Regions from separate parts of the Synechococcus sp. CS-205 genome, predicted to be linked through region 1. Evidence: riboswitches for the same ligand, from Rfam matches in the RefSeq annotation. Region 1 holds a riboswitch; the other holds the start of a gene.
What was found. Region 1 has a riboswitch for cobalamin ahead of KQ297_RS09735 (HupE/UreJ family protein). Riboswitches for the same ligand answer to the same signal wherever they lie in the genome.
Positions count from the first base shown of each region.

Region 2: linked by a shared signal. The riboswitch ahead of KQ297_RS06280 (HupE/UreJ family protein) and the one ahead of KQ297_RS09735 (HupE/UreJ family protein) in region 1 are both predicted to bind cobalamin.

Region 1 covers NZ_JAHLZB010000038.1:59,023-68,843, forward strand. Annotated here, with positions in the region: gene KQ297_RS09710 (DUF3177 family protein) at 1-377, shown strand, start outside; gene KQ297_RS09715 (hypothetical protein) at 377-676, shown strand; gene ileS (isoleucine--tRNA ligase) at 684-3,614, opposite strand; gene KQ297_RS09725 (Ycf66 family protein) at 3,718-4,347, opposite strand; tRNA gene KQ297_RS09730 (tRNA-Leu) at 4,401-4,482, shown strand; gene KQ297_RS09735 (HupE/UreJ family protein) at 4,556-5,155, opposite strand; cobalamin riboswitch at 5,179-5,352, opposite strand; gene KQ297_RS09740 (alanine/ornithine racemase family PLP-dependent enzyme) at 5,424-6,539, opposite strand; gene KQ297_RS09745 (DUF1611 domain-containing protein) at 6,536-7,654, opposite strand; gene KQ297_RS09750 (ParB-like protein) at 7,792-8,445, opposite strand; gene KQ297_RS09755 (Nif11-like leader peptide family natural product precursor) at 8,458-8,709, opposite strand; gene KQ297_RS09760 (Crp/Fnr family transcriptional regulator) at 8,924-9,559, shown strand; gene KQ297_RS09765 (response regulator transcription factor) at 9,630-9,821, shown strand, end outside.
Region 2 covers NZ_JAHLZB010000024.1:200,081-209,901, forward strand. Annotated here, with positions in the region: gene KQ297_RS06240 (M23 family metallopeptidase) at 1-805, shown strand, start outside; tRNA gene KQ297_RS06245 (tRNA-Met) at 877-950, shown strand; gene KQ297_RS06250 (hypothetical protein) at 1,042-1,356, opposite strand; gene KQ297_RS06255 (peroxiredoxin) at 1,526-2,116, shown strand; gene purQ (phosphoribosylformylglycinamidine synthase subunit PurQ) at 2,222-2,875, opposite strand; gene purS (phosphoribosylformylglycinamidine synthase subunit PurS) at 2,872-3,153, opposite strand; gene KQ297_RS06270 (hypothetical protein) at 3,251-3,631, shown strand; gene cobW (cobalamin biosynthesis protein CobW) at 3,647-4,786, opposite strand; gene KQ297_RS06280 (HupE/UreJ family protein) at 4,789-5,490, opposite strand; cobalamin riboswitch at 5,514-5,675, opposite strand; gene KQ297_RS06285 (pentapeptide repeat-containing protein) at 5,669-6,154, opposite strand; gene upp (uracil phosphoribosyltransferase) at 6,261-6,944, shown strand; gene aroA (3-phosphoshikimate 1-carboxyvinyltransferase) at 6,981-8,330, shown strand; gene KQ297_RS06300 (MnmC family methyltransferase) at 8,342-9,265, shown strand; gene glmU (bifunctional UDP-N-acetylglucosamine diphosphorylase/glucosamine-1-phosphate N-acetyltransferase GlmU) at 9,295-9,821, shown strand, end outside.

The DNA.
Region 1 (9,821 bases):
TGGCGTCGCTCTGGTTCTGGGTGGATCTGAATGAGGAGCTGGCTGATCTGCCCCCCTGGCGCGCCCTTCCCCTCGCGGTGCGCAGCTGGCGCTGGGCACTCACGGCCTTTGGCCTGCTGGGGGCCGGGCTTGGCCTGAGTGCCCTCGGCTGCGGCCTGGGCGTGGCCCGCAGCGCGTTCTGTCAGACCTGGCTGGAGGCTCCGCGCCGCTTGCATGGGTTGGCGACGGAGGTGTTCGCCTTCGTGTTCGGTGCCGACCTCACCCCCACCCTCACCGCGTTCTTCGGTTACCTGGCGCTGGTGGCCTATGTGGTGGGTCTGCTGCAGTGGATCCTGGTGCGTCTCCCCCGTCAGGGGCGGGTCGCTGGAGGGTTCTGATGGCCGAGTCCCTGCTGGCCCAGCTCGAAGCCCTCAGCCGCGGCCGGGCCGACCGGGTGCTGCGCCTGCGGGGCACCCTGCCGGGGGCGCAGCATGAGCCCTTCGAGCTGCTGGTGTTCCGTGGGTTCTCCTGCAGCGTCACCCACCCCACCGCCTTTGATCCCGACCAGAGTGCCCTGCCGGATGGGGCCGAGATCAGCGAGGCCGAGCTGCTGCTGGGGCCCCTGAACCCTGCCGACGAGAAAGTGCTGGCGGGCCCTCTGGCACCCCAGCACTTTCTCGATCCAGCCCACTGGTAAGCCGCGCTCAGCCCTCGAGCACTCCCACGCAGCGGCCGCAGAGGCTGGGGTGGGAGGCATGGTCACCGATGTCGTGTTCCATGTGCCAGCAGCGTTCGCATTTCTGCCCTTCAGCCCGGGCGATGCGCACCGTGATGCCCGACTCGCTGGCTTCGGCCAGGGGATCGCTCAGGGCCGGGGCTCCGGGCTCACGCTGCTCCAGCTGCGAGACGATCAGCCAGTCGGCCAGGTTGTCGACCGAGGGATGGGCGCTGTTCTGCAGCAGCTCCAGGGCGGCGCTGAGGGCCGCAGAGCGTTCGCCGCTCCCAAGCTCCAGCTCCACCCGGGCCTCGAGGGAGGCCCCCAGGCCGGCGCCGCTGCGGCAAACCTCCATCTGGCGATTCACAAGTCCGCGCAGCTCCAGCAACGGCCGCAAGGGCTCCACCAGGGCCGCCTCCCGCCAGGAGGGCGGTGCCACCGGCCAGCCCCGCTCGAACACCGAGCGCTCCGCCACCGGATAGGGCAGGTTCTGCCAGATGTCCTCGGCCATGTGGCAGAGCACAGGGGCGATCAGGCCGGCCAGCCGCTCCACCACCAGGGCCAGCACCGTCTGGCAGCTGCGCCGGCGGAAGTCGCTGGCCCCGCTCACGTAGAGCCGGTCCTTGGCGATGTCGAGGTAGACGTTCGAGAGATCCACCACGCAGAAGTTCTGCAGCGCCTGGAAGAAGCGGTAGAACTCGTAGCGCTCGAAATCGGCGGTCACCGCCTCGATCAGGCCGGCGGTGCGCTCCAGCATCCAGCGGTCGAGAAGCGGCAGATCCGCGAACGCCACCGCATCGCCACCTTCGCCAGATGGCCTGGGGTCGAAGTCGTGGAGGTTACCCAGCAGGTAGCGGGCCGTGTTGCGCACCTTGCGGGTCACATCGGCCAGCTGCCTGACGATCCCCGGACCCAGGGGCACATCGGCGGAGTAATCCACCGAACTCACCCACAGGCGCAGCACGTCGGCGCCGTAGGCGGGTTGCTGTTTCTCGTTCCTGCCGCCCTCCACCAGCACGGCCGGATCGACCACATTGCCCAGGGATTTGCTCATCTTGCGGCCCTTCTCATCGAGGGTGAAGCCGTGGGTGAGCACCCGCCGGTAGGGGGCATGGCCGTTGACGGCCACGGAGGTGAGCAGGCTGCTCTGGAACCAGCCCCGGTGCTGGTCGGAGCCCTCGAGGTAGAGGTCGGCGGGGTAGCGCAGCGGGGCGGTTCCAGCGACCGCTGGTGCATCGCCTGAAGCCTCGCCCGCACTGAGGCCGCCCAGCACCCCCGCCCAGGAGGAGCCGGAATCGAACCAGACGTCCATCGTGTCGGTGCCCTTGCGCCACTGGTCCGCCTCGGCGGTGTGCGACGGCGGCAGCAGCGCGGCCTCGTCCCGCTCCCACCACACATCCGAGCCGTGCTCGGCGATCAGGGCCTGCACGTGGGCGAGGCTGTCGGCGTTGAGCAGGGTCTCACCGGTGTCGCGGTGGTAGAAGACGGGGATCGGCACGCCCCAGGTGCGCTGGCGGCTGATGCACCAGTCGCCGCGCTCGCGCACCATCGCCTCGATGCGGTTGCGGCCACTGGCGGGCAGCCAATCGACGGCGGCGATGGCGTCGAGGGCCTGCTGGCGGAAGCCTTCGACGGAGGCGAACCACTGCTCGGTGGCGCGGAAGATCGTCGGTTTTCTGGTGCGCCAGTCGTAGGGGTAGCGGTGCGCGTAGGGCTCGTGGCGCAGCAGGGCGCCGGCGGCCTCGAGCGCGGAGATGATCGCCGGGTTGGCATCCTTGAGCACGTTGAGGCCCGCGAAGGGGCCGGCTTCCGCCGTGAGGGTGCCCGCCTCATCGACCGGGCAGAGCACGGGCAAGCCGGCCTTGCGGCCGGTGATGAAGTCGTCGACGCCATGGCCCGGAGCCGTGTGGACCAGGCCGGTGCCCGCTTCGGTGGTGATGTAATCGCCGCCGATCACCACCGGACTGGTGCGATCGAAGAGCGGGTGGCGGTATTCGACCCCTTCGAGTTCCTCCCCCCGGAGGAGCAGCAGGGGTTCGAGCTCCAGCTGGAGGCTGCTGCGCAGGCTCTCCACCAGGTCGGCGGCCACGATCAGGTGGCGGCTGGTGCGGAAGCCGTTGGGCGCGTCTGTGCCCACGCGGCAGAGGGCGTACTCGAGCGAAGCGTTCACCGACACCGCCAGGTTGGCCGGCAGGGTCCAGGGCGTGGTGGTCCAGATCGCCACCGCCAGAGAGCCTTCCGCCGGCGTGGTGGCCGCTTCCTCCCTGGTGAGGCCGATGGCGGTGAGGCGGGCGCCCAGGCCACCGGGCAGCGCCACCACCGGGAAGGCCACATAGACGCTGGGGGAGGTGTGGCCGTCGGGGTATTCCAGTTCCGCCTCGGCCAGGGCGGTGCGGGAGCTGGGGCTCCAGTGCACCGGCTTGAGGCCCCGGTAGATGTGGCCAGCGAGCACCATCCGGCCGAACACGCCGATCTGGGCCGCCTCGTAGGCCTTGTTCAGCGTCAGGTAGGGCTGCTCCCAGTCGGCCCAGATGCCCCAGCGCCTGAAGCCTGCCTTCTGGCCCTCCACCTGCTCGAGGGCATAGGCGTGGGCCCGGCGCCGCAGGTCGATCGGGGTCAGCCCGGCCCGTTCGGCACCGGAGAGGCTCTGCAGCACCTTGAGCTCGATCGGCAGCCCATGGCAATCCCAGCCGGGCACGAAGCGCGCCCGGCGGCCGCGCAGCAGAGCGTATTTGTTGAGGATGTCTTTGAGGATCTTGTTCAGGGCGTGGCCCACATGCAGGGCCCCGTTGGCATAGGGGGGGCCGTCATGAAGGGTGAACACCTCACCGGGATTCTCGCGGCTGAGCCGGTTGTAGAGGTCCAGCTCCGCCCAGAACGCCTGCAGCTCCGGTTCACGGGTTTTCGCGTTCGCCCGCATCGAGAACGGGGTCTGCAGCAGGTTGAGCGTGTCTTTGTAGGAAGCCGGGCTGGCGGTCACAGCGCCTGGGGGGGCAGCAAGGGCGAATTATCGACCCCAGCCCTCAGGGGTTCTCCTCCGGAGGCTCCTCTGCTTCCTGATCCTGCTCACCATCATCGGCTGGCTCACCGCCATCGCTCGCCCCGTCGTCTTGCGGATTGGGCTCAGCGCTGGCCTGCTCAATCAGTTGATCAATCTCCTCAAACGATTCGACTGTGGTGACGTCGGCGGCGTCGCTGGTTTCTCCTTCCGGCTCGGGGCGTACCCAGCGCTTGGTGCTCTCGCGGGCCCGGGCACTGGCTTCGCGCCGCTCCTTCAGCCAGGAGAGCAGGCCCCCCAGGCTGGCTCCCGCCAGGCTGATCAGCCTGATCAGGGCGGCAGCCAGTTGCTGCAGGCTGGTGCGCCAGCGCTCCAGGCCGGTGAGGCGCGTCTGTTCGTCCGAGCTGAGCTGGCGCCAGCGGCCCAGGCCCACCTCCGTGCCCAGCCGACCGATCAGCAGACCGGCGCAGAGCACCGCCAGCATCGGAGCCCCGCTCAGGCGCTCGGCGCTGGTGACCAGCACCAGACCCAGCACCAGCACCAGGGCACCCCAGACGGAGTCGCGGGGGCGGCTGAGCTCGGGCACCAGCAGGGGCAGCAGCAGCACCAGCAGTCCGGCCAGGAGTGCCAGGGATCCACCGAGGGTGGCGAGCATGGGGCTTTGGCGGCGGTTCGGCCATTCTGAGCCGCTCGATACAGTCAGCTCACGCCCACCTGGCGGAATTGGTAGACGCGCTGGTTTTAGGTACCAGTGGCTTCGGTCGTGGGGGTTCAAGTCCCCCGGTGGGCATCACCTCGACGGGCCACATTCAGGCCGGTGCAGAGCCGGCCTGAATGTGGCCATACCGGAAAGCCCTGGCCGATCAGCGCGCCAGCAGGGCCAGCGGCCCGAGGGCCACCAGTCCGCCGCAGAGGGCCAGTGCCACGGCAAGCCGTGTGGTGACCGTGCCTGGCAGGCGGCGCAGAACCAGCAAGGTGGAGCCACTCACCAGGAGCGAGCCGACCAGGGCCCCCAGCCACCAGGAGAGGGAGGTGTGATCACTGGGGGCCTCCATTCCATGCAGCATGGCGTGGAGCGCCACGGCAGCGGCGATCACGCCGCCCCAGAGGCCGAGCCGGGAGCTGCTGCCCTGAGCGCGCAGGATCAGGCCGGCCACGGCCGTGATGGCCAGGGCTGCAAGCAGTTCCCCGAAGGGCAGGCTGCCTCCCATCGCCCCGAAGACACCACCGGCGATGGCACCCGCCAGCGCCCAGCCCAGCAGGGCTGAGGAGATGGAGGCGGCGGCACCGACACCGATCAGCAGCAGCAGGTGATCGATGCCGGTGAGGGGGTGAAGAAAGCCGGAACTGATGCCCCCATGGGCGATGCCATGGGCCTGGGCCGGCTGGCCGGCCAGACTGAAGGCCACAGCGGCCAGGCCGGCGTAGAGGGCCAGGGTGCTGCTGCTGGGGAATCTGCTCATCGAGGGGGACGGTCCGCGCCGGTGGATTGGGGAACTGAGACGGCGAGCGTTCTGACTGAGGGGCGTCTCCGAAGGGGGCCCCATCACAGCTGCGGGACAGTGCCGGATTCGACGGGACCTGCAGGGCCCCACCACACCGATCTTTCCTCCTTGCCTCCAGGGTATGAACCACTGGAACCGTCCTCAGCATTCTGGACCTTCCTGGCCGGCATGGCAGCCCATCACCGCAACAGCCCGCCACGTCGCAGCACCGCTCGGCAGGCGCCGCTCAGGCCAGGATTCCCCGGGGGTTGGAGCACGAGTTCTGACGGGCTCCGGCCATCGGCTCGATCAGGCTGCGGGCCACGAACGGTGAGGTCATCGCCCGCAGCAGAGCGCTGTAGTTGAGCTCGAACCCGAGTTCCGTCCCCACGGCCACGGCCATGGAGCCGGTGTCGAGCACCAGATGGTCACTGCTGGCGCCCAGCAGGGTCATGCCAGGGGGAAGGGTCAGCCCGGCGGCATCCACATCCTGTAGGCCGAGGGCCAGCAGCACTCGCCACCGCTCGCCCCGATCCACCCGTGCTGGCGGGGGTCCGAAGGCTCCCTGCCGGGAGCGACCCCAGGGCAGGGTGGGTTTTCGGTTGGATTCGATCACCTCGGCCACCAGCCGGAAGGCATCGGTGCGCAGACCAGGGATCGGCTGACGCTGGAGCGGTTCACGGCCCAGCAGGATCGCTTCCCCCAGCCGGAGGTTGTTGATCCTGCCCACCGCTCCCCCGGCGAACAGCCAGGTCAGATTGGCGGAGTTGCCACCCGACACCAGCGGCAGCACGATGCCGAAGGCCGCCTCAAGCCCCGTGGCCAGCAAGGAGAGCTCGGCCATCGATGCCGTCGAGGGAACCACGCCGTTCTGGCAGGCCATGTTGGCCCCGATGCCGATCAGGTCCAGTCCGGGCAGCCTCAGCAGGCCGCCCGCGATCCCCTCCAGGTGTTCCGGCATGATCCCCTCGCGCAGATCACCCAGCTCCACCATCAGCACCACGCCGTGGCGATGGTCCTGGGCGATCGCCTCGGCTGAGAGCAGGGCCATCACCGCAGGCTCCGTGTTCAGGCTGATGTCGGCCTGGGCCACCACCTCGGCCACCTGGCTCGGCATGGGGGAGCGGATCAGGGTCAGCGGCAGGGTCACCCCGCTGCGTCGCAGCGCCCTGAGCGTTTCGATGCGAGGTTCGCCGATCCCACTGACCCCTGCTGCGGCCAGCACCGCCGCCACCTGAGGCAGCCCCAGGGTCGCTTTGGTCACGGCCGTGAGCGACAGCCCCCTGGCGCCGAGTCGATCCACCAGGCTGCGGGCGTTGTGGGCAATCCTGTCGAGGCGGATCTCCAGCCTCGGGGCCGTCAAGAGGTGAGAGGGGCGGGAGTGGGTTGGAGCTCGGGGAAGGCACGGACCACCATCTCCACCAGGCGTTGCGGGGAGCGCATGAGCGCATCGGTGGCGGGCAGCCCCAGTTCGATCCCATAGAGAGCGATCGCCGCCGTGATTTCAGCCTCACACATTCCTTCGTGATTGAGGCACAGGCCGATCACCCGCGTGGAGGCGAAGGTTTCGATCAGGGTGATCTCGCTGGCGGGTGACGGCATCGAAATCTCTGGGAAATCGCTCAGCCACTGGCGCATCGGCGCGTGCTGCAGGATCACTGCCTGGGGCTGCGACCCCCGCAGGATGTAGGTGGAGCTCAGATAGGCGGGATGACTGAGGGCCCCCTGGCCTTCAATCACGATCACATCGGGATGCTCCGCTTCCCAGGCCTCCACCACCGCTGCCTCCACTTCACCGGAGGCGTACTGGCAGGGAATCGCATCCAGGGCGAGGCCGAAGCGGGCCCCCTGCATCAGACCGGTCTGTCCGGTGCCCACCATCACCGCCTTGATGCCGGCGTCGTTCAGGGCCCGGGTGAGGATCACGGCGGTGGTGCGTTTGCCGACCGCCCCATCGGTGCCGAGCACGGCGATGCGGCGGCAGGGCAGGGAGGAGATACGGCCGCTGAACATGCGCAGCTCGCTGAGGTTCGGCGGCCGCCGCACATCGCTGATCGTCACGGAGTGAGCCTCGGCCGCCGCAGCGAATTCGGCGTCGTCGTTGAGGAATTCATGCAGTCCATTGATCAGGTGCAGCCCGGAGCGGATCGCTTCGAGCAACACACCTTTCTGCTCCGGTGTGAGCCTGCCGCTGGCCGGGGCCATGCCGACGATCAGCAGATCGGCCCTGCCCCCTGACTGGGCCAGGGCCGATCTCAGATCGGTGCAGATGGGGATGCCCCTGGCCACGCCATCCAGCACCATGCCGGCATCGGCGCCGGCCAGCTGACTGTCAATCACCGCCAGGATCCTGTAGCGCTCCGAGTGGCGCACCAGACCGTTGGCGGTCTTGCCGTCAATCCGGCCGAAGTTGCCTTCGCAATAAATGATGGCCGTGGGATTCGCTGGCAGCGCAAGCCCTCGTCGAGGCATGGACATTCGATGGCACTCCTGGGATCGAGCTCAGGGGAGGCGACCGAATGGTCCGCTCGGACCGAATCGAAGCGGGGATACCAGAGGTCTCCGCTAAGGGGGACAAGCTTCATCAACCTAGGCCGATTTCCGCTGGAGCCCGCTCAGCCCTTCCAGCCGGCCAGCCGCCTGGCGGCAGTTGAGCGGGCCAGGGCCCGGGCCGCGGGCAGGGCCGGCTCCAGGCACAGGGAGCTGAAGGGCGGCAGGCAGCGGCTGCGCAGCCACGCTCCCCAGCGGAATTCGTGGAACGGGATCAGTGGCGCCGCTTCGATCACCTTCTCCTGCTTGAGCTTCCAGACCAGGCTGCGGTAGGGGTCGTCCTCGAGTCCCAGCAGGGTCCGGGGCAACCGCTCCGGCGGCCAGGGCCCCTGGCCGCGGCCGTCATGCAGGTAGAGCCAGCCGCGCTGGGCCAGGGCCTCCAGCACCACCCGGGGGTGATCACTGGTCAGCTGGAGCACCACGTAGCCGAAGGCTTCGGCATCGGGATCGATCTCCAGCAGTCCGCGCAGTCGGTGGTGACGGTCGACCATCCAAAGGGCGCCGGAGCGGGCCCGCACCAGGGGGACTGGCTTGCGCCGCAGGTAGCGCCGACGCTCCTTGCGGGATTCGCCGGCGAAGTCGGCCTGGCGATGACGGATCTCCGCCAGGCCGATGCAGAGCTGGGTGGGTCTGAGCTCCGCCACGGTCACCTCCAGAAGGCTGTCCGGGTCGTCCGGGGGCGCTGGCAGCGGTTGGTAGGGGGGCAGATGCAGCGCCATGGCGGAGGCGGCTCAGCGCAGCTGATCGCGCTTCAGGTGGACCCGGATCAGCTTTTCATCCATCAGCCCCAGCCGGGCCTTGGGGGCTTCATTGCAGCGGTTGAGCAAGTCCAGCAGGGCAGCGGCCGGGAACCCGTGCCCCCGTTGCTGGGCCAGCTGGGCCACCTCCTCGGCTGTTTCCACATGATTGAGGGCTTCGCGCAGCTCTCTGTCTGCCTCGATCAGGGCAAGGAAGGCAAAGACATCGTCAGTGTCCTGGCTCATGGGCTGGGCAGGCTTCGGCCTCCCCACTCTCCACCCCTGGTGGGCAAGTTTCCTTTCCGCGGGAATTCAGGCCCTCACTTCAGCACGAGCGGGCCATGAATGTGATCGTCGCTGCGAGAAGGGTCTTAGCCAGAAGTTAACCGCCCCCTTATCCATTCTTTGCTGGCTTGTCGGTCATCGTCCATACAGTCCGAGGTGTCTGGGGAGTTCGGCCATGGTTTCAACGCCTTTTCGCGATGCCGGCCGCAGCGATGCGATCCGCGAGGTGCTGGAGACGAATTACCGGCAGCGCCAGCTTCTGCACATCGGCGCGGGCAGCGCCGTTCCCCTGCTCAAGAACACCATCTGGCTGGTGGTGCGCGGCATGGTGAAACTCGAAGCCGTCACGATCCACGGCGATCCGTTGTTGCTGGGTCTGGCCGGCCCGAATGAGCCCTTCGGTGAGCCGCTCACCAACGTGCAGGCCTATGAGGCCTTCACCCTCACCGATTCCGATCTGCTCTGCCTCTCCTGTGCCGAGATCGAGCAGTCGCCCCATCTGGCCATGGCGGTGATGCAGGCCGTGATCAGCCGCCACCGGCAGGCGGAAACCCTTCTCTCCCTGCTCGGGCTGCGGCGGGTGGAAGACCGGGTGCGTGGTCTGCTGGAACTGCTCGCCCAGGACTACGGCCAGGCCTGCGAGAAGGGGTTGCGCCTCAACCTGCGCCTCACCCACCAGGAGCTGGCCAGCGCGCTCTCCACCACCCGGGTCACGGTCACACGGGTGATCGGCCTGCTGCGCGATGAGGGTTGGCTGCAGATCGATGCCCAGCGGCATCTGGTGATCAGCCACCTGCCCAAGCGCCGATGAGGGCTCTTCAGGTTTCCGCCATCGTGATGGCCTAGTTTTGGGCGTCGAGTCCCCGGGCCCGGACAACCCCATGCCCCGTCTGCTCATCGTTGATGACGACGACGGCATCCGCACCACCCTGGAGGAGGCGCTGGGCCAGGAAGGGTTTGATGTGGCCTGCGCCTCCGATGGCCGCCAGGCCATCCTGCAGATCGAAGCGTCCCAGCGCCAGGGTGCCCAGGCCTTCGACCTGGTGCTGCTGGATCTGATGCTGCCCGGGGTG
Region 2 (9,821 bases), on a different contig from region 1:
GGCCAAGCTCAACGATGTCAATGAAGACCACGGCTTCAGTCCGGGTGACTGGGTGGTGCTTCCCTCCCAGAAAGCCTCGGCGGCCAAACAGCTCGCTTCCCTCGATACCAGCCAACTCCGCCGCTCGGCTCCGCTGAGCGAGCCCCCGCCAGTGGAGGGCACCGGTGTGGTGCGCTTCGGCGACAACCTCGTGAAGCTGGCCCAGCGCTACAGGCTCAGTATCCAGGACCTGCTTCGGCTCAACCCTGGTCTTGAGGCCGCCCGCCTGGTGGAAGGCAGTCAGATCAGGGTGGCCCGGGCCCGTCCCACCCGCTCGCGCATGGTGCTGGGGCTCAAGCCCACGGGTAGTGGCGGGCTGAGCTGGCCTGATCTTCCCGGTTTCAACCGCCCTGGCGAGAAGCCCAAGCCGCCGAACCAGATCGGACGTGGTTGGGTCTGGCCGGCCCGTGGTGTGTTCAGCTCCGGCTATGGCTGGCGCTGGGGCCGGATGCACAAAGGCATCGACATCGCCAGCAACGTCGGAACTCCGATCGTGGCGGCCCAGGGTGGTCAGGTGTCCTATGCGGGCTGGCACAGCGGGGGCTATGGCTACCTGGTGGAGATCCAGCACCCGGATGGCAGCAAATCCCTCTACGGCCACAACAGCCGTGTGCTGGTGAGGGTGGGCCAGCAGGTGGCCCAGGGCACCAAGATCTCCGAAATGGGCAGCACCGGACGCAGCACGGGTCCGCATCTCCACTTCGAGATCCACCCCCCTGGCCGTGGCGCTGCAAACCCGCTTCAATTCCTCCCCGGCAGAGCCTGATCTCCATCTTGGTCACCCCCCTCTCTCCTTGCTGGGAGAGGGGGGTCGATCGTTTAAAGTCCTTACAACGCGGCTCGGTAGCTCAGCTGGTTAGAGCGTGGGATTCATAACCCCAAGGTCGGGAGTTCAAGTCTCCCCCGAGCCATTGTGGCGAATCAGCGCCAATCCACTTCACCCGCCCCTCATCAGCCTGGCTGGCCTCTGGCGGGGGTTGGGCTCGTCCCTTCAGGGGCTGCTCAGCGCATCTCGATGGCGTTGAGGCGCTCCCGGAAGCTGGCGGAACCGCTGGCTCCCCCTTCGCCGCCGGGTGCTGCCGGGGGGAGATTGGGTGCCGGAGCCGGCCCGGCATAGCGCCGTGCGCGCCCATAAACCTTGGGCCGCACGTCCACCGCGCGCACCAGGTTGCCGGTGCGTGAGCGGCCTCCGCCGTCCTCGTCGCTGGGTTCCTCCCGGTTGAGCGGGCTGGTTTTCAGCTCATTGCGAAGCTGATTGAGCAGACGGAAGTGACCGGTGTTGTTGTACTTGCGCAGCAGGACGGGGTCCCAGGACATCAGGAAAAAGCTGTGGATGGGTGCACGGCTTCAGCCGTTGTCGCCTTATCCATCTTAGGGGCCATTGCTGCCAGGGTTCCGTGATAAATTGTTGCATGCGCAAGTGGTAGTCGGTCCGAGTTCGGACAGCCCGCCTGCGATTCCGTCCGTTACCCCCCCTTCCTCACGCATGTCCCGGCTCGTCGGTCTGCAGGCCCCTGATTTCACGGCCACCGCTGTGGTGGACCAGGAGTTCCAGACGGTCTCCCTCTCCCAGTACCGCGGCAAGTACGTGGTGCTCTTCTTCTATCCCCTCGACTTCACCTTCGTCTGCCCCACGGAGATCATCGCCTTCAGCGACCGCTACGCCGATTTCACCAGCCGCAACACCGAGGTGCTGGGCGTTTCGGTCGACAGCGAGTTCTCTCACCTGGCCTGGATTCAGACCGATCGCAAGCAGGGCGGCATCGGAGACATCGCCTACCCCCTCGTGTCTGACCTCAAAAAGGAGATCGCTTCGTCTTACAACGTGCTCGATGGGGAGGCCGGCGTTGCTCTGCGCGGCCTGTTCATCATCGACCCGGAAGGCGTGATCATGCACAGCACGATCAACAACCTCCCGGTGGGTCGCAGCGTCGATGAGACCCTGCGGGTGCTCCAGGCCTTCCAGTACGTCCAGGCCAACCCCGATGAGGTCTGCCCTGCCAACTGGACCCCTGGGGAGAAGACCATGAAGCCCGACCCCGTCGGCAGCAAGGAGTTCTTCGCTGCGGTCAACTGATCGCCCAGCACTGAACCAATCACCCTGCTCTGATCGCTCCTTGATCAAGAGCCACGGGGGCCATCACCGGCCCCCTTTTTGATGTCCGGGGAGGGGCTGCGCAGCTCAGCCCAGCAGGCTCGCGAACAGGCGCTGACCGTCGAGCCCACCGGTGCGGGAGTCGCAGGCTCGCTCGGGGTGCGGCATCAGCCCGAGCACGTTGCCAGCGGGATTGCACAGGCCGGCCACATCGCCCACCGAGCCGTTGGGATTGTTCTGATAGCGCAGCACCACCTGGCCGCTCTGCTCCATCGCCTCGAGAGTGGCCGGCTCGCACTGGTAGCGGCCTTCCCCGTGGGCGATCGGCAGGCTGATCGCTTCAGCCTCTCCATAGCCGGACAGCCAGCGGCAAGCTCCGGGGTTCACCTTCAGGCCGGTGGGCTCACAGATGAAGTGGAGCCGGCTGTTGCGGGTGAGGGCTCCGGGGAGAAGACCCAGCTCGGTGAGCACCTGGAAGCCGTTGCAGATGCCCAGCACCGGGCCGCCCCTGGATGCGAACCCGGCCACCTCCTCCAGCACCGGAGCGAAGCGCGCGATCGCGCCGCAGCGGAGGTAGTCGCCGTAGCTGAAGCCACCGGGCAGGACCACGGCATCGAGCCCACTCAGATCACGCTCCTCATGCCAGAGGAACCGGGTAGGAATCCCCATGCAGCCCTCGGCCGCCCAGCGCACGTCCCGGTCACAGTTGGAGCCGGGGAAGACCACCACACCAATCGTCATGCCGAGAGGCTCGCCCCGTTGGTGACAATCTCGCTCAGCTCCAGTTCCCAGTTCTCGATCACGGGATTGGCCAGCAGCCTGTCGCTGAGCAACTCCACCCGAGAGCGGGCTGTGTCGGCATCGGGAGCTTCGATCTCCAGCTCCACCGCCTTGCCGATGCGCAGTCGGCTCACTCCCTCCACCCCCAGGCGGCCGGTGGCGGCGCGGGTGGCCTCGCCAGCTGGATCGAGAACCGAGGGCCTCAGAGAGATCAGCACGCGGGCGTGAAAGCGGGGCACCAGGCAGCCAGAGCGTTTGTTAAATCTTGGCAGCCGATGCTCCCCCTTCGCCAGGGCTCGATCCAGCTTGAAGGGATGAGACGGAGGAGACCAAGCCATGCAAGGCCGAGCCCTGGCGCTGCCGGCGCGGCTGCCCGTCTCCGCCGCCAGCCTGATGACCCTGTTGGTGATTCTCGTGCTGGGGCTCGATTGGTTGTCGCGAGCGGCGGTCGGAGCCGATGAGCCGCCCAGCTACCAGGTGGAGTGCCGCCTGGAGGGTGGCCCCTGGAACCCGTGCGTGATGACGGTGGAATCGGTGGGAGAGCGCTGGTGGATCGACATGGAGGGCCTGCGGGTGCTCTTCCGTCATAACGGGCGGGGCAGCGTGGAGATGCGCCGTTCCAGCGGTCCCTGGCAGCGCGTGAGCGGCAACTGGCAGGAGGACCATGCCCTCTGCTGGGATGGGCTCTGTGCCAAGGGCTCCTTCCCGCTGGACTGAGCGCTGGCGGTGCCTTCAGCCGCCGGCGCTGCAGGCAGCCCCGGCCAGGGCCTCCTCCAGCTCGTTGCGATCCAGCCGCAGGCCCAGCGCCACCAGCTCCAGACCAGGACGACCTGCGTCGGCAGCAGGGGCGACGGGCTGGCGGTCGTACCAGCATTCGAGCCGAGGACCCACCGCCTGGATCTGCAGGGGTCTGGGCTTGCCGCTCTGCTGCAACCAGCCCTTCAGGCGCAGAATCCCCTGCTTCACGATCTGCTCGATCAGCAGACGCTCCAGGGCTCCCCGATCGAAATCCCCTGGCAGCTGCAGCGCCAGTGACTGCATCGGCACATGGCTGTGGTCGTGGACGTGGTCGTGGACTTGGGGCTCGTCGCTGTGGTTGTGGTCCTGCGGGTGATCTCCCGGAGCCCGGTGCTGCCCGGCTGCCTGCTCAATCCGATCAAGGCCGAGCATCAGATCGGCGGGCACGTCCCCGCGTGCCATCGGCAGCACGGCGACTCCAGGGCGGCAGAGTGGCCCCAGCTGCCGCTGCACGGCCTCGCGCTGGGAGGCATCCAGCCGATCGGCCCGGCTCATCAGCACCAGATCGGCCGCCTCCAGCTGATCCCGGAAGAGGTCTTCGAGGTCAGTGAGGTGATCGAGGCTGGGGTCAGCTGCCCGCTGCCGCTCCAGGGCCGCGGGGTCCCCCACCACGCTGCCCTGGGCCAGAGCTTCGCCATCCACCACCGCCACCACGCCATTGACGCGCGTGCGGGTGCGGATCTCGGGCCACTGAAAGGCCTGCACCAGAGGTTCGGGCAGGGCCAGACCACTGGTTTCCACCACGATGCCGTCGAGGCGATCCGCCTTCTCCAGCAGGATCTGCATGGTGGGCAGGAACTCATCCTGGACGGTGCAGCAGAGGCAGCCATTGGCCAGTTCCACCAGCCGCCCCTCCAGCTCCTCCTCAGGGCAGAAGCCGCAGCTGCGAAGCAGGGCTCCATCGATGCCCACCTCGCCGAATTCATTGACCAGCACCGCCAGACGCTGGCCGCTGTTGAGCAGCAGCTGGCGCAGGAGGGTGGTCTTGCCGGCACCGAGAAATCCGGTCACCACGGTGACCGGCAGCCGCCTGCTGGCAACTGATGCCAGGGGGGCTGCGGGGGAAACGGTCATGGTCAGGGCACCAGCTGGGTCCAGGCGAACGTGGCGCCGATTCCGATCAGCAAGCCCGCCACCAGACGCAGGTTGGCGGTCTGAAGGCTCTGGGCCCAGGAGCGCACCACGGTGACGGCGATGATCAACAGGGCACCCTGGCTGATCAGCAGGCCGAGAAGATACAGACTCTGGGTCCCGATCGACCATGCGAGCACCGGCTGGCTGAGCACGCTGCCGTGCAGCGCGATGGCGGGCAGCAGGATCCAGCGGGGCCAGCGGCCCAGCACCACCAGGCCTGTGGCCACCAGCGAGAGGGCCACCAGCAGCTCGCTGCCGGGTAACACCGGCAGGATCAGGCCCAGGGCGGTGGAGCCCAGGCCGATCGCCAGCAGGGCGATCACCCAGCGCAGCGGTTGCTGCAGTCCGACCAGGCCGAGGCTCAGCAGGAAGAGCAGGTGGTCTGGGCCGAGCAGGGGATGCCCCAGACCGCTGAGGAACCCAGCCAGGGCTCCTTCCTGCAGCCCGACCGTGTCCATCAGGTGGTGGGCAGAGGCCGGCGCCGCCATCAGCACCAGCGGCACCAGTCCCACCAGGGCGATCAGGTGCAGGGGACGGGGGCCAGCAGGACACTCACGCTGGACCCGTTGTTGCCGCCGAGGAGCTTGCTGAGAAGGACGGGCTGGCTGCCGCAGCGGAGCCGGGTCCCGAGAAAGGGAGGTCATGGTCTGGAGTTCCGGTCCGCGCCGGCACGAGAGGGAGAACCGGCGGGTGTTCTGACTGGCGCGTGCGGCGGCGGTTGACCGGAGCACGGGCTTCACAGCTGCGGGACAGTGCCGGAGTTGCACCGGACTTTCCCCCTTGCCCCCGGTGGCTGTTCTCCACCGGAACCGGACTCGAATGTTACCGGCACCCCAGGCTTTCCACGGTGGAGACCCCTGTGCTGGGGTTGATGCCGTCGGCGCGGGAGCAGAGGGCCTTGAGTTGAGAGAGATCCAGCACCGCATCGCTGAAGTCGGCCCCCTCGATCGAGGCGCCGGTGAAGCGGCTCTGCATGAGCATGGCGTTGCGCAGCACCGCTCCGCTCAGATCGGCTCCATCGAAGCGGGTGGCGAAGGCCACGGCGTCTTCGAGGTTGGCCTCACGGAGGTTGGTGTTGGTGAGGTCGCTCGAATTGAACACGGCCCCGCGCAGGTCACTGCCACTGAGGTCGTAACCGCCCATCGAGGCCTTGAGGAACTCCTGCTGGTGCAGATCACGGCCCCGCATGTCGGGCTGAAGGTCCTGGAGGGCACGCTGGCCCCTCAGCTCCGGAGCCGTGATCGCCCGGGCGCTCTCCACCCCGGTGAACAGGGCGCCGCCCACCAGCACGATCAGGCCCGCCAGCAGCGCCAGCCAGCGCCCAGGCGCGGGCCGGAAGCCTGAAGGGTGGGGCCCGGAAACCCGAGGGGCAAGCGGCACGTCGCACGTAGCGTGACGCCCCAAGCTATGGCACATGAGCATGTCGTTGCGGGTGGTCGTTCCACCCCATCCCCTGATCGCCCACTGGCTCACACTGCTGCGGGATCAGGAGACTCCCTCCCCGCTGTTCGCCACCGCCATGGCCGAGCTGGGACGCTGGCTCACCTACGAAGCGGTGCGCGACTGGTTGCCCCAGCGACCGGTGGCGGTCCAGACCCCGCTCGCCCTCACGGAGGGGATGGTGGTGGATCCGTCCGTGCCGGTGCTGGCGGTGCCTGTGCTGCGCGCTGGACTTGGCTTGTGGCAGGGGGGGCAGGCGGTGCTCCCCTCCGCCCGGGTGGCCCATGTCGGTCTGGTGCGGGATGAACGCACGGGTGAGGCCGACTGCTACCTCGACGCCCTGCCCCAGCGGATCGGCGAGCGGGTGGGGGTGATGGTCTTCGATCCGATGCTGGCCACCGCCGGCAGCCTGATCCAGGTGCTCGAGCGTCTGCAGGCCAGGGGGGTGAGCGGTCAGCGGCTGAGGGTGATCACGGCCCTGGCGGCCAGTTCAGGCTTGGGGACCCTCGGCAAGCGGTTTCCGGATCTCACCGTATACACCGCCTGCGTGGATCCCGAGCTGGATGAGGCCTTCCGCATCGTTCCCGGTCTGGGGGATGCCGGTGATCGGCTCTATGGGTCCCAGTCGCCCGTGTTTCCAGCGGAAGCTCAGCCCTAGGCTCCCCCGATTGACCCTCCTCACCACCCCCTTCGCATGGCCGTCGCTCCTGCATCCGGCAGCCCCCTGACCCTGGGCTCCAACGCCGGAGCAGGCCCTGGCGGCAGCCTGCGCGGCACGGTGCGGGTGCCAGGCGACAAGTCGATTTCCCACCGGGCCCTGCTGTTCGGCGCCATCGCCGAAGGCGAGACCCGCATCGAGGGCCTGCTGCCCGCCGAGGACCCCCTCAGCACCGCCGCCTGCCTGCGGGCCATGGGGGTCACGATCAGTCCGATCGAAGCGGGTGAACCGGTGCTGGTCCAGGGGGTCGGGCTCGATGGCCTCAGGGAGCCCGAGGACGTGCTCGACTGCGGCAATTCCGGCACCACCATGCGCCTGATGCTGGGGCTGCTGGCCGGGCGCAGCGGACGTCACTTCGTGCTCAATGGCGACGCCTCCCTGCGCCGGCGGCCGATGGCCCGGGTGGGGCAGCCCCTGGCCGCCATGGGCGCCCTGATCCGTGGGCGGGCGGGTGCCAACCTGGCCCCTCTGGCGATCGAAGGCACCCAGCTCCACGGCGCGGTGATCGGCACTCCCGTGGCCTCGGCCCAGGTCAAATCGGCCCTGCTGCTGGCGGCCCTCACGGCCAGCGGCTCCACCACCGTGATCGAGCCGGCCCGCTCGCGTGACCACAGCGAGCGCATGCTCAGAGCCTTCGGTGCCGAGCTGGAGGTGGACGGTGAGATGGGACGCCTGATCCGGCTCCATCCCGGGGCCTCGCTCCATGGTCTGCCGGTGGTGGTGCCCGGCGACATCAGTTCGGCTGCCTTCTGGCTGGTGGCCGCCGCCATCACCCCGGGAGCCGAGATCACCGTGGAGAATGTGGGCCTCAACCCCACCCGCACCGGCATCCTCGAGGTTCTCGAGCAGATGGAGGCGCGTCTGGAGGTGCTCAACCCCCGCGACGTGGCCGGTGAGCCGGTGGGGGATGTTCGGGTCAGCCATGGCCCGCTGCAGGCGTTCGAGATTTCCGGGGATCTGATTCCCCGCCTGGTGGATGAGATTCCGATTCTGGCGGTGGCCGCCTGCTGCGCCGAAGGGGTGAGCCGCATCCGTGATGCCGAGGAACTGCGGGTGAAGGAAACCGATCGCCTGGCGGTGATGAGCCGCCAGCTGGGGGCCATGGGGGCCTGCCTGCAGGAAACCGCCGACGGCCTGGTGATCGAGGGGGGGCGCCCGCTCCGCGGCGCCGAGGTCGACAGTGAAACCGATCACCGGGTGGCGATGAGCCTGGGGGTGGCCGCCCAGGTGGCGGGTGGGACCACCCGGTTGCATCGCAGTGAGGCGGCGGCGGTCTCGTACCCAGGCTTCTGGGACGATCTGGCGCGCCTGCAGGCGGAGGCCTGAGGCCAGGCGGGGTGACCTTCGGCAGTCAGGGAACGGCCCATCTGAGCCCCCGCTTCAGCGGCGACGGCAGTTTCAGTCTGTACAGCGTCGAGTACGGGGAGGGGTTTCACTGCCGCAGCGGCGCCCTGCTCGAGGCGCAGCGCACCTTTGTCAGGCCCGCCCAGCTGGAGCGCTTCTGTGCCGGTGAGGAGCTCTGGGTGGTGGATGTCTGCGTGGGACTGGGCACCAACAGCGCCGCCCTGCTCGAAGCGGCAGCCCCCCGCGGCCTGCGCCTACGCTGGTTCGGGCTAGAGATCGATCCGGCCCCTCTGGCCCTGGCTCTGGCGGAGCCGAGCTTTTGTGCCCAGTGGCAGGCCCAGCTGGGGCTTGATCTGCTCCGGCAGCTGCGGGACACCAGCTGCTGGCGGAGCTCCCACGGCCAGGGGCAGCTGCACTGGGGTGATGCCCGCCAAGCGATCGAAGCGGTGCTGGAGTGCTCAGCTGGTCGCTGCGATCTGGTGATGCTGGATGCCTTCTCGCCGCGCCATTGCCCCCAGCTCTGGAGCCAGGAGTTCCTGGCAGCGCTGGCCGCGTTGCTGGCCCCACGGGGGCGTCTGCTCACCTACTGCTCGGCCGCCGCACCCCGCCGCAGCCTGGCGGCGGCGGGCCTGCAGGTGGCGGCGCTGGGATCCGTGGGCGCCGCTGCAGGCCAGGCCTGGAGCCAGGGGACCGTGGCGTCTCAGGCTCTGGAAGCCACCTCGCGCTGGTGGCGGCCCCTCTCGGCGATGGAGCTGGAGCATCTGGCCAGCAGGGCCGGCGAGCCCTACCGCGACCCGGAAGGACAGGCCGATGGGGCGACGATTCTGGCCAGCCGTCAGCGGGCCCAGGCCCTGAGTGACGCCGAACCGGCCAGTGCCTGGCGGCGGCGCTGGGGGCTGCAGGGAGGAGACCGGTAGATTCCGTGCCCAGCCGCCTTGATCCGCCGATGCTCGCCGTTGCCGTGCTGGCCGCCGGAAAGGGCACCCGGATGAAGAGCGATCTCCCCAAGGTGCTCCAGGCCCTGGCGGGCTCCACCCTGGTGGAGCGGGTGCTGGCCAGCTGCCGCCACCTCGATCCCCAGCGGCAGGTGTTGATCGTGGGTCACCAGGCCGAGCGGGTGCGCTCCGCCCTGGCCGGCCTGGAGGGCCTGGAGTTCGCGCTGCAGCAGCCCCAGAACGGCACCGGCCATGCCGTGCAGCAACTGCTGGCTCCTCTGGCTGAGTTCGAGGGGGAGCTGCTGGTGCTCAACGGCGATGTGCCCCTGCTGAGGCCCGCCACCCTGGAGTCGCTGCTCGAGCGGCACCGGGCCTCAGGGGCCGCGGTGACCCTGCTCACGGCTCGCCTGGCTGATCCCAGTGGCTACGGGCGCGTGTTCACCGATGGCCAGGGTCAGGTGGAGGCGATCGTGGAGCACCGCGACTGCAGCGAGGAGCAGCGCCGCAATGACCTCACCAATGCCGGCATCTATTGCTT